2 regions of the Isoptericola sp. Y581 genome follow, and region 2 is predicted to be linked to the other one. Evidence: predicted binding sites of a transcription regulator. Region 2 holds the regulator's gene; the other holds the start of a gene.
What was found. Region 2 encodes LexA, which represses DNA repair genes until DNA is damaged. Its sites were predicted from a motif close to TCGAACANNTGTTCGA; they were not measured.
Positions count from the first base shown of each region.

Region 1: a site for LexA is predicted at 2,242-2,257, ahead of AC1C2W_RS05205 (HNH endonuclease signature motif containing protein). Genes of this name have one in related genera too.

Region 1 is NZ_JCAIUK010000002.1:454,530-459,019, reverse strand. It holds gene ileS (isoleucine--tRNA ligase) at 1-1,869, opposite strand, end outside; gene AC1C2W_RS05205 (HNH endonuclease signature motif containing protein) at 2,277-3,860, shown strand; gene AC1C2W_RS05200 (LysE family translocator) at 3,966-4,490, shown strand, end outside.
Region 2 is NZ_JCAIUK010000002.1:572,808-577,297, reverse strand. It holds gene serA (phosphoglycerate dehydrogenase) at 1-821, shown strand, start outside; gene AC1C2W_RS05750 (DUF5302 domain-containing protein) at 907-1,092, opposite strand; gene nrdR (transcriptional regulator NrdR) at 1,232-1,762, opposite strand; gene AC1C2W_RS05740 (LysM peptidoglycan-binding domain-containing protein) at 1,929-2,267, opposite strand; gene lexA (transcriptional repressor LexA) at 2,515-3,321, shown strand; gene AC1C2W_RS05730 (L-lactate dehydrogenase) at 3,391-4,350, opposite strand; gene AC1C2W_RS05725 (ATP-dependent DNA helicase) at 4,360-4,490, opposite strand, start outside.

The DNA of each region.
Region 1 (4,490 bases), 120 kb from region 2:
CTCGAACCAGTCGGCGTTCTCGAACGGGTAATGCACCTGGGCGTACGGCATCGAGCCGGAGTCCACCCACACGTCCATGACGTCCTCGACGCGGCGCATCGTGGACTTCCCGGTCGGGTCGTCGGGGTTGGGGCGCACCAGGTCGTCGACGAAGGGGCGGTGCAGGTCCGGCTCGCCGTCCGGGCCCAGGGGCAGTCGGCCGAAGTCGGCCTCGATCTGCTCGAGCGACCCGTAGACGTCGATGCGCGGGTACGCCGGGTCGTCCGACTTCCACACCGGCACGGGCGATCCCCAGAACCGGTTGCGGGTGATCGACCAGTCGCGGGCGTTCTCCAGCCACTTGCCGAACTGGCCGTGCTTGATGTGCTCGGGCGTCCAGGAGATCTGCTCGGCCAGCTCGAGCATGCGCTCCTTGATCTTGGTGACCTCGACGAACCACGACGACACGCCCATGTAGATGAGCGGCTGCCGGCAGCGCCAGCAGTGCGGGTAGGAGTGCGCGTACGACTCGCGGCGCAGCAGCACCGTGCCGGACGTCGTGGAGCCGGCCTCCGCCTCCCCGCGGGTGCGTGCCTTGAGGTGGTCGATGATGGGCAGGTTCGCGTCGAAGACCTGCAGCCCCGCGTACTCGTCGACGGGGTGCGTGAACTTGCCGTCCGCGCCCACGGGCATCACGGACGCGACGCCCTCGCGGTCGCAGACGATCTTGTCGTCCTCGCCGAACGCGCCGGCGCTGTGCACCAGGCCGGTGCCGTCCGTCGTCGTGACGAAGTCCGCCTCCACCACGCGGTGCGCACGCTCGCGCCCCTCGTAGTAGCTGAACGGCGGGGCGTACGACACACCGAGCAGGTCGCGGCCGGTGAGCTGCCCGACGACGCGCGGCGCGTCCTCGCCCTCGTCCGTGAGCTCTCGGGCGTAGCCGTCGACACGCGCCGCGGCGAGCACGTAGCGCTGCGGCGTGCCCGTGAACGACGACTCGACGACGACATAGTCGATGTCCAGCCCCACCATGACCAGCAGGTTGGACGGCAGCGTCCAGGGCGTCGTCGTCCAGATGAGCAGCTTGTCGCCGGGGCGGACCCCGCCGCCGTCCTTGCCGGTCGAGCCCGCGCCGTCCTGAGCCTGTCGAAGGGTCGAGACCACGTCGAAGCCCACCGTGACCGCCGGGTCCTGCCGGGTCTGGTAGACGTCGTCGTCCATGCGCAGCTCGTGGTTGCTGAGCGGCGTCTGGTCGTTCCAGCAGTACGGCAGCACGCGGAAGTCCTCGTAGACGAGGCCCTTGTCGTACAGGGTCTTGAAGCCCCAGAGCACGGACTCCATGTACGTGGCGTTGAGCGTCTTGTAGTCGTGGTCGAAGTCGACCCAGCGCGCCTGGCGGGTCACGTAGTCGCGCCAGTCCGAGGTGTAGCGCAGCACCGACGCGCGGCAGGCGGCGTTGAACTTCTCGATGCCCAGCTCGACGATCTCGTCCTTGGTCTTGATGCCGAGCTGGCTCATCGCCTCGAGCTCGGCCGGCAGGCCGTGCGTGTCCCAGCCGAACCGGCGCTCCACGTGCTTGCCGCGCATGGTCTGGTAGCGCGGCACGACGTCCTTCGCGTACCCGGTGAGCAGGTGGCCGTAGTGCGGCAGGCCGTTGGCGAACGGCGGGCCGTCGTAGAAGACGAACTCGTTGCTGCCGTCCTGGCCCGCCGGGTTCTTCGCGACCGACGCGCGGAACGTGTCGTCGGCAGCCCAGAAGTCCAGGATCTCCCGCTCGATGGCCGGCAGGTCCGGGGACGCGGGGACGCCGGCGATGCCGAAGGCTGCGCCCTGCTGATCGGCCGACTGGTCGGGCTGCGGGTCGGACGAGCGGTGCTGGGGGTAGGCCATGGGGGGGCTCCTGTGCGAACGAGCTGGCGGTGGTACGGGTCGACGTCGCTGCTGCCGTGCGAGGACGATGCCCCCGCCCGAAGGCGCGGGTCCCGCGGTACCACCCCGCTTGCGGACGTCGATGGTGCTGACACCCGCCGCTCGTTCACGGCTGTGACGGGCCTACCCGTCCGGTTCTACTAAGGCTGAGGTGCGGCCGGTTCTTCCGGAGGCTCACCGGTGATGGCCGGGTCGATGCCTGTGGGTCCATGGTAGCCAGGCGCGCAACCCGGTGCGCATCCCTGCGGTACATGGCGGCATGCTCGTGCGGCGGCAGGCGCCACACCGCGCCCCGCGCCCGGCATTTCGGCAGCCTCACGTCGGCCTGAGGGCTAGAACATACGTTCGATTTCCGGTATCGTTGATCCATGACGACGACGCATCCCGAGCAGGCCGGCACACCCGCCGCCGCGGGTGCGTGGCGCGCCGAGCTCGACCGGCTGCTCGGGTTGGATCTGGGCCCCCTGCCCGTCGCCCAGGCCGCCGAGGTCGATCGCGCACGGGCGGTCCTCGCCGGCGAGGATCCCCGCGGCCGTTTCGCTGACGACGCCATCGACGCGTTCGTCCCACCGGGACCCAGCGCCGGACGCGGGGACGGTTCCAGCAGCTCCACGGTCGCGCGCCTGCCGAGCCTCGACGACACCATGGCGAGGCTGGAGGCGGTGCAGGCGCAGATCGCGCGCCTCGAGGCCGAGCGCGCGGCACTGGCGGCGCGCCTCGCGGCCCAGGCCGCGGAGTGCGAGAGCGCGCTCCTCGACGAGTCGGACCCGATGACCGCCCGCGCGGACACCGCCCGCCGGGACGAGCTGGCGTACCGAGCCGTGGTCGCGGACCTGGCCACCGCCCTGCACCTCGGCGAGACCGCCGCCGGCACCCTGCTCGACCACGCGTGCACCCTCACTGACCACGCCCCGCGGATGCTCGCCCTCCTCGCCGAGGGACGCACCTCCTGGCGGCACGCGAGCATCCTCGCGGGCCAGGTCGGCGATCTCGATCCCGCCGCCGCTCGCTCCGTGGAGACCGGCGTCCTGCACGCCGCGACCACGAGCACCCCCGCCCAGTTCGTCCGCGCCGTCCGCCGCGCCCGCGACCTGGCACACCCCACACCCCTGGACGTCCGGCACGCGGACGCCCGCCGCCACCGCGGCGTGTGGGTCGACCCCGGCCGCGACGGCATGGCGTGGCTCACCGCGCACCTGCCCGCCGTGCACGCCCACGCCGTCGCCGATCGGCTCGACGTGCTCGCCGACCGCCTCCACGACGACGGCGACCCCCGCTGTCGCGGGGAGCTGCGCGCCGACGCGCTGACGGACCTCCTCCTCGACGACGGCACCCTCGATCTCCCGCCCGGCACCGGCGCCCCCGGATCGCTCGCGCCCCTGGCCCGCGCCGTCCGTCCGCGCGTGAACGTCACCGTCCCCGTCCTGAGCCTGCTCGGGATCACGGACGCCCCGGCGATCCTGGACGGGCACGTCCCGATCGACGCCGAGACCGCCCGGTCCCTGTGCGCCCACGCGCCGTCCTTCCGGCGCATCCTCACGCACCCCGAGACGGGCGTCGTGCTGTCCGTGGGGCGCAGCTCCTACGTCGTCCCCGCGGACCTGCGGGCGCTCCTGGCCGAGCGGGACGCGACCTGCCGCTTCCCCGGCTGCACCCGCCCCGCCGCCCGCAGCGACGTCGACCACACGGTGGCGTGGGCCGACGGCGGACAGACGCGGGCGGACAACCTGGCCCATCTGTGCCGCCGACATCACGTGACGAAGCACAGCACGCGGTGGACGGTCTGCCAGGTCGCCGGCACAGCCACGAGGAGCGACCCGCCCGACGGCACGCTCGAGTGGACGTCGCCGACGGGGCGGGTCCACCTCACGGAGCCCACCCGACCCGAGACCACCCGGCACAGGGCACCGCCGCAGCCCTTCCTGCCCGACGACCGCCCGCCGCCGTTCTGACGCGCCCGGCCGTAACGCGACGCCCTGACCATCCCTGACGGCCTGCTCGCGTTCGCGCTCGTCGCCGGGCTGCTGACGATCGTCCCCGGGCTCGACACCGCACTCGTGCGGCGCAGCACCGTCGCCCGCTCGCGCTCGCAAGGGTTCGCGGCGTTGCTCGGGATCCAGTTCGGCACGCTGACCTGGGGCGTCGCCGCCGCCGCCGGCGGCGCGGCCGCGCTGCTCGCCGCCAGCCAGACCGCCTACCGCGTGCTCACCGTCGCCGGCGCCGCCTACCTGGTCTGGTTGGGCGTGTCGATGATCCGAGGGTCGTTCCGCCGCGCCCGCGGGGACGACGCCGAGCCGGACGTGCCGCTCCCCACGGGCGACCGACGGCGCGACTTCACGATGGGCCTGGGCACCAACCTGATGAACCCCAGGGTCGGCGTGTTCTCCGTCGCGACGATCCCGCAGTTCGTGCCCGAGGGCGTGAACCCGCTGCTCATGGGCGCGTGCCCTCGCGCTGGTGCACTGCGTGCTGGGATCGGCATGGCTGTCCCTGGTCGCGCTCGGCGCCGGGTACCTCGGGCCGCGTCTGCGCCGGTCGTCCGCCGTGCGCTGGGTCGACCGCGTCACCGGCGGCGCGCTCGT
Region 2 (4,490 bases):
GCGGCCGCACGCTGGGCATCATCGGGTACGGCAACATCGGCTCACAGCTCTCCGTCCTGGCGGAGAACCTCGGGCTGCGCGTCGTCTTCTACGACACGGCCGAGAAGCTGGCGCTCGGCAACGCGCGCCGCGTCGAGACGATCGAGGAGCTCCTCGCGGTCGCCGACGCCGTGACCATCCACGTCGACGGCCGTCCCGGCAACGCCGGGCTCTTCGGCGCGGACCTCTTCGCGGGGATGAAGCCTGGGGCCATCTTCCTCAACCTGTCCCGCGGCTTCGTCGTCGACGTGGAGGCGCTCCGCGAGCACATCCTGTCGGGCCACCTCGGCGGCGCCGCCGTCGACGTCTTCCCGACCGAACCCAAAAAGCGCGGCGACGAGTTCACCTCGCCCCTGCGGGGGCTGCCGAACGTCATCCTGACGCCGCACGTCGGCGGCTCGACGGAGGAGGCCCAGGAGGCCATCGGCGAGTTCGTGTCCAAGAAGGTCCGCGACTTCGTGCAGACCGGATCCACCACGCTGTCCGTGAACCTGCCGGGCCTGCAGCTCGCGCACACCGGTGTCGGCCGCATCATGCTGCTGCACCGCAACGTCCCGGGCGTCCTCGCGGCCGTCAACCAGGTCTTCGCCGACCACGGCGCCAACATCGAGGCACAGATGCTCGCGACGCGCGGGGAGATCGGGTACGTCGTGACCGACATCTCGGACGTGACGCAACGGGGCGCCTCGGCCAAGCTCCAGGAGATGCCCTCGACGATCCGGCTGCGCATCCGCGACGCTTTCGAGCGTCCCGAGTTCCCGCCCGGGCCGGCCGCCGGCTGACCTCGACGACGCCTCGACGACGCCGATGCGCGAAGGGCGCCCCCGGAGTTCCGGGGGCGCCCTTCGCGCGCGTGGTCGAGATCGCTCAGCCGGACTTGCGGCGGAACATCTTCTGGACCGGACCGGCGGTCTCGGAGCCGTGGACCTGTCCCGTGTTCGCGTCCTTGCCCGTGGTCGGGTGGCTGGCTGCGTTCTTCTTCTCCAGCGCCTCCCGGAAGCGCGCCTTCGTATCCTCGCTGGGCTTCTCCGCCCGTGAATTGTCCGTCGTCATCACGATCACCTCGTCGTCCGTCGGGGTGGGCGTGCTGGCACGGCCATCCGCGCAAGCACCTGATCCGGTCCAGCATGCGCTACCGCCATCCGGGACGCCAGGGCATTTCGGGCGTCGGACGCGCGGGCGCCGGACGCCGTCATTCCGTGCCGTCCCCGGCCGCCGCCCGCGCACCGACCGCATCCCGGCTGTCCCCGGCCTCGTCCCCGTCGTCGTCACGGGTCTCGCGCTCGGCGCGCAGCGACGTGATGGCGCTCTCGAAGTCCTCGAGCGACTCGAACGACTGGTAGACGCTGGCGAAGCGCAGGTAGGCGACCTCGTCGAGCTCGCGCAGCGGCCCGAGGATCGCGAGCCCCACCTCGTTGGCCTCGATCTCCGGGCGCCCAGAAGCGCGCAGGGTCTCCTCCACCTTCTGCGCCAGCACGGCCAGGTCGTCGGCGCTCACCGGACGCCCCTGGCAGGCCTTGCGCACCCCGGACACCACCTTGTCCCGGCTGAAGGGCTCGGTGACGCCGGAGCGCTTCGCGACCGACAGGCTCGCGGTCTCGATGGTGGTGAAGCGGCGCTGGCACGCGGGGCACTGCCGGCGACGACGGATGGACGCACCGTCGTCGGAGGTGCGCGAGTCGATGACTCGCGAGTCCGCGTGGCGGCAGAACGGGCAGTGCATCGCTGGTCTCCTGCGCTCGGCTCCGGACCGGCGCCCGGCTGCCCGACAAGGTAAGCGCCCGGTGACGCTCGGCGCAAGCAGGCCCGTCATGGACCGGGCGCCCTGCTGCACCGTGGTGCGCGCCCGTGATGCGCGCCACGCTCGGTCCAGGAAGTGCGCGCGACGCTCAGTCCAGCGGGAGGATCACCATCTGGCCGGTCAGCAGCTCCGCCGACGCCAGCCCGTTCAGCTCGCGCAGCTCCGCGACCACGTCCCGCACGTCCTCCCCCGCCCCGCGCACCGCGCTCGCGTACTGCCACAGCGTCTCGCCCGGGGCGACCGTGTGCAGCCGGACCTCCACGCCGGACCCCGGCGACTCCGCCACCGCGCGCTGACCGGCGAGCCCCGCACCCACCAGGACGAGCACGACGAGCAACATGATCACGACGCGGCCGCGCCGCGTGAGCCGCAGGCCACCGAGCCCCAGAAAGCCGGTCACGTCCTTGGTCGCGCTCGAGGTGGTCATCATCCCGTCCTCCGGTCCACGTCGCGGTTGCCGGCTTCGCCGGCTTCGTCGAACACACGTTCTTCGAACACCTGTACGTCGAACTGCTGTACTAGGTGTACCACGTCCGACCGACACGGTCGAGACCCGATCGAACAGATGTTTGATGTCGGGGGGCATCTGGCCTAGAGTGACGACCAGCGCGATGGAAGGTTTGTCGGATTTCATCGGCCCGGCGGCGGGCCGCCCCTGGAGGACGGAGAACGCGATGACCAGCGGACGGGACCAGGCCCCGGCGACCACGGCGGAGTCGTGGACGGCGACCGCCGACACGGCGACGGACGCCCCCGGCGCCACGCTCGCCTCGGTGAGCGAGCTCACGCCATCCGCCGACCGGCTCACTCCGCGCCAGCGGCGTGTCCTCGAGACCATCCGGAGCTCCGTGGCGGCGCGCGGCTACCCCCCGACCATGCGCGAGATCGGCGAGGCCGTGGGCCTGGCGAGCCCGTCCTCGGTCAAGCACCAGCTCACCACCTTGGAGCGCAAGGGGTACCTGCGGCGCGACCCGAACCGGCCGCGCGCCATCGAGGTCGTCGACCCCGATGCCGGGACCGCGCGCGAGGCGCCGGGCACCGTCGGTGCCCGCACCCCGGGCTTCGTCGCCGGCTCCGTGGCCGGCTCTGACGCCCAGGCGGCCACGCCGCCCTCGTATGTACCGTTGGTGGGCCGGATCGCCGCGGGCGGTCCGATCCTCGCCGAGCAGGTCGTCGAGGACGTCTTCCCGCTCCCGCGGCAGATCGTGGGCGACGGCGACCTGTTCCTGCTGAAGGTCGCGGGCGACTCGATGGTGGACGCGGCGATCTGCGACGGGGACTGGGTCGTGGTGCGTAGCCAGCCCGTCGCGGAGAACGGCGAGGTCGTCGCCGCGATGATCGACGGCGAGGCCACGGTCAAGACGTTCAGGCAGGCGGACGGCCACACCTGGCTGATGCCGCAGAACCCGGCGTACTCCCCCATCGCCGGCGACGAGGCACAGGTGCTCGGCCGGGTCGTGGCGGTACTCCGCAGCCTCTGAGCCGCGACGGCGTCACGGCCGCGGCGGCCCGGTCGTCACAGGCCCAGTGTCGTCACAGGCCCAGTGTCGTCACAGGCCCAGTCGCTGCTGGACCGCACGCATGCTCTCGGCCGACGCTCGCAGACCCGCGACCTCGTCGTCCGAGAGCGGCGTGTCGATGGTTTCTGCCACGCCGCGCCGGTCGACGAGCGACGGGATCGAGAGGCACACGTCCTCGATCCCGTAGAAGCCGTCGAGGCGTGACGACACGGTCATCACGCGGTGCTCGTCGTTGAGGATCGCCTCGATGATGCGGGTGGCGGCCAGGCCCACGGCGTAGTTGGTCGCCCCCTTGCCCGCGATGACCCGGTAGGCGGACTCGACGACGTCGGTCGCGATCCGGCGCCGCGCCGGCTCGTCGAGCGGCGGCCGGCCGCGGAACGGGCGCCAGTCCAGCAGGGGCACGCCGGCGATCGTGGCCGAGCTCCACAGCACGATCTCCGAGTCACCGTGCTCCCCGGCGATGTTGGCGTGCACGTTTCCGACGGCGACCCCGCAGTGCCGCGAGAGTGTGTCGCGCAGCCGGGACGAGTCGAGCACGGTGCCGCTGCCGAAGACGCGCTCCTGCGGGAGCCCGCTGATCTGCTGGGCCGCATAGGTGACGACGTCCACCGGGTTCGTGACCATGAGGTAGACCGCGTCGGGCGCCACCTCAAGGAGCCGCGGCAGGATCGTGCGGGTCAGGTTGACGGTCGCCTCGGCGAGGTCCAGGCGGGTCTGCCCCGGCTTCTGCTTGGCGCCCGCCGTGACCGCCACGACGTCCGCACCCCGGCACACCTCGATGTCGTCCGAGCCCTCGATCTCGGCCTGCGGGATGAACATGCCGCCGTGCCGCAGGTCCAGGACCTCCGCCTCGACCTTCGCGCGGTTCACGTCCATAAGCGCGACGGACCTGGCGGCGCCCCGGCCGAGCGCCGCGTACGCGAGGGTCGAACCCACCGCGCCGGCGCCGACGATCGCGAGCTTGGTCGTGCTCCGTGTGCCGTTCACTGCTCCAGGCTAGGTGTCGAGCCGACGCAGCGCAGCGCGGACGAGCTCGCCGTCGGTGGTCGGCCAGAAGTCGGGCATCGACCGGGTGAGGAAGGTGCCGTAGCGGGCCGTCGCGAGCCGGGGGTCGAGGACGGCGACGA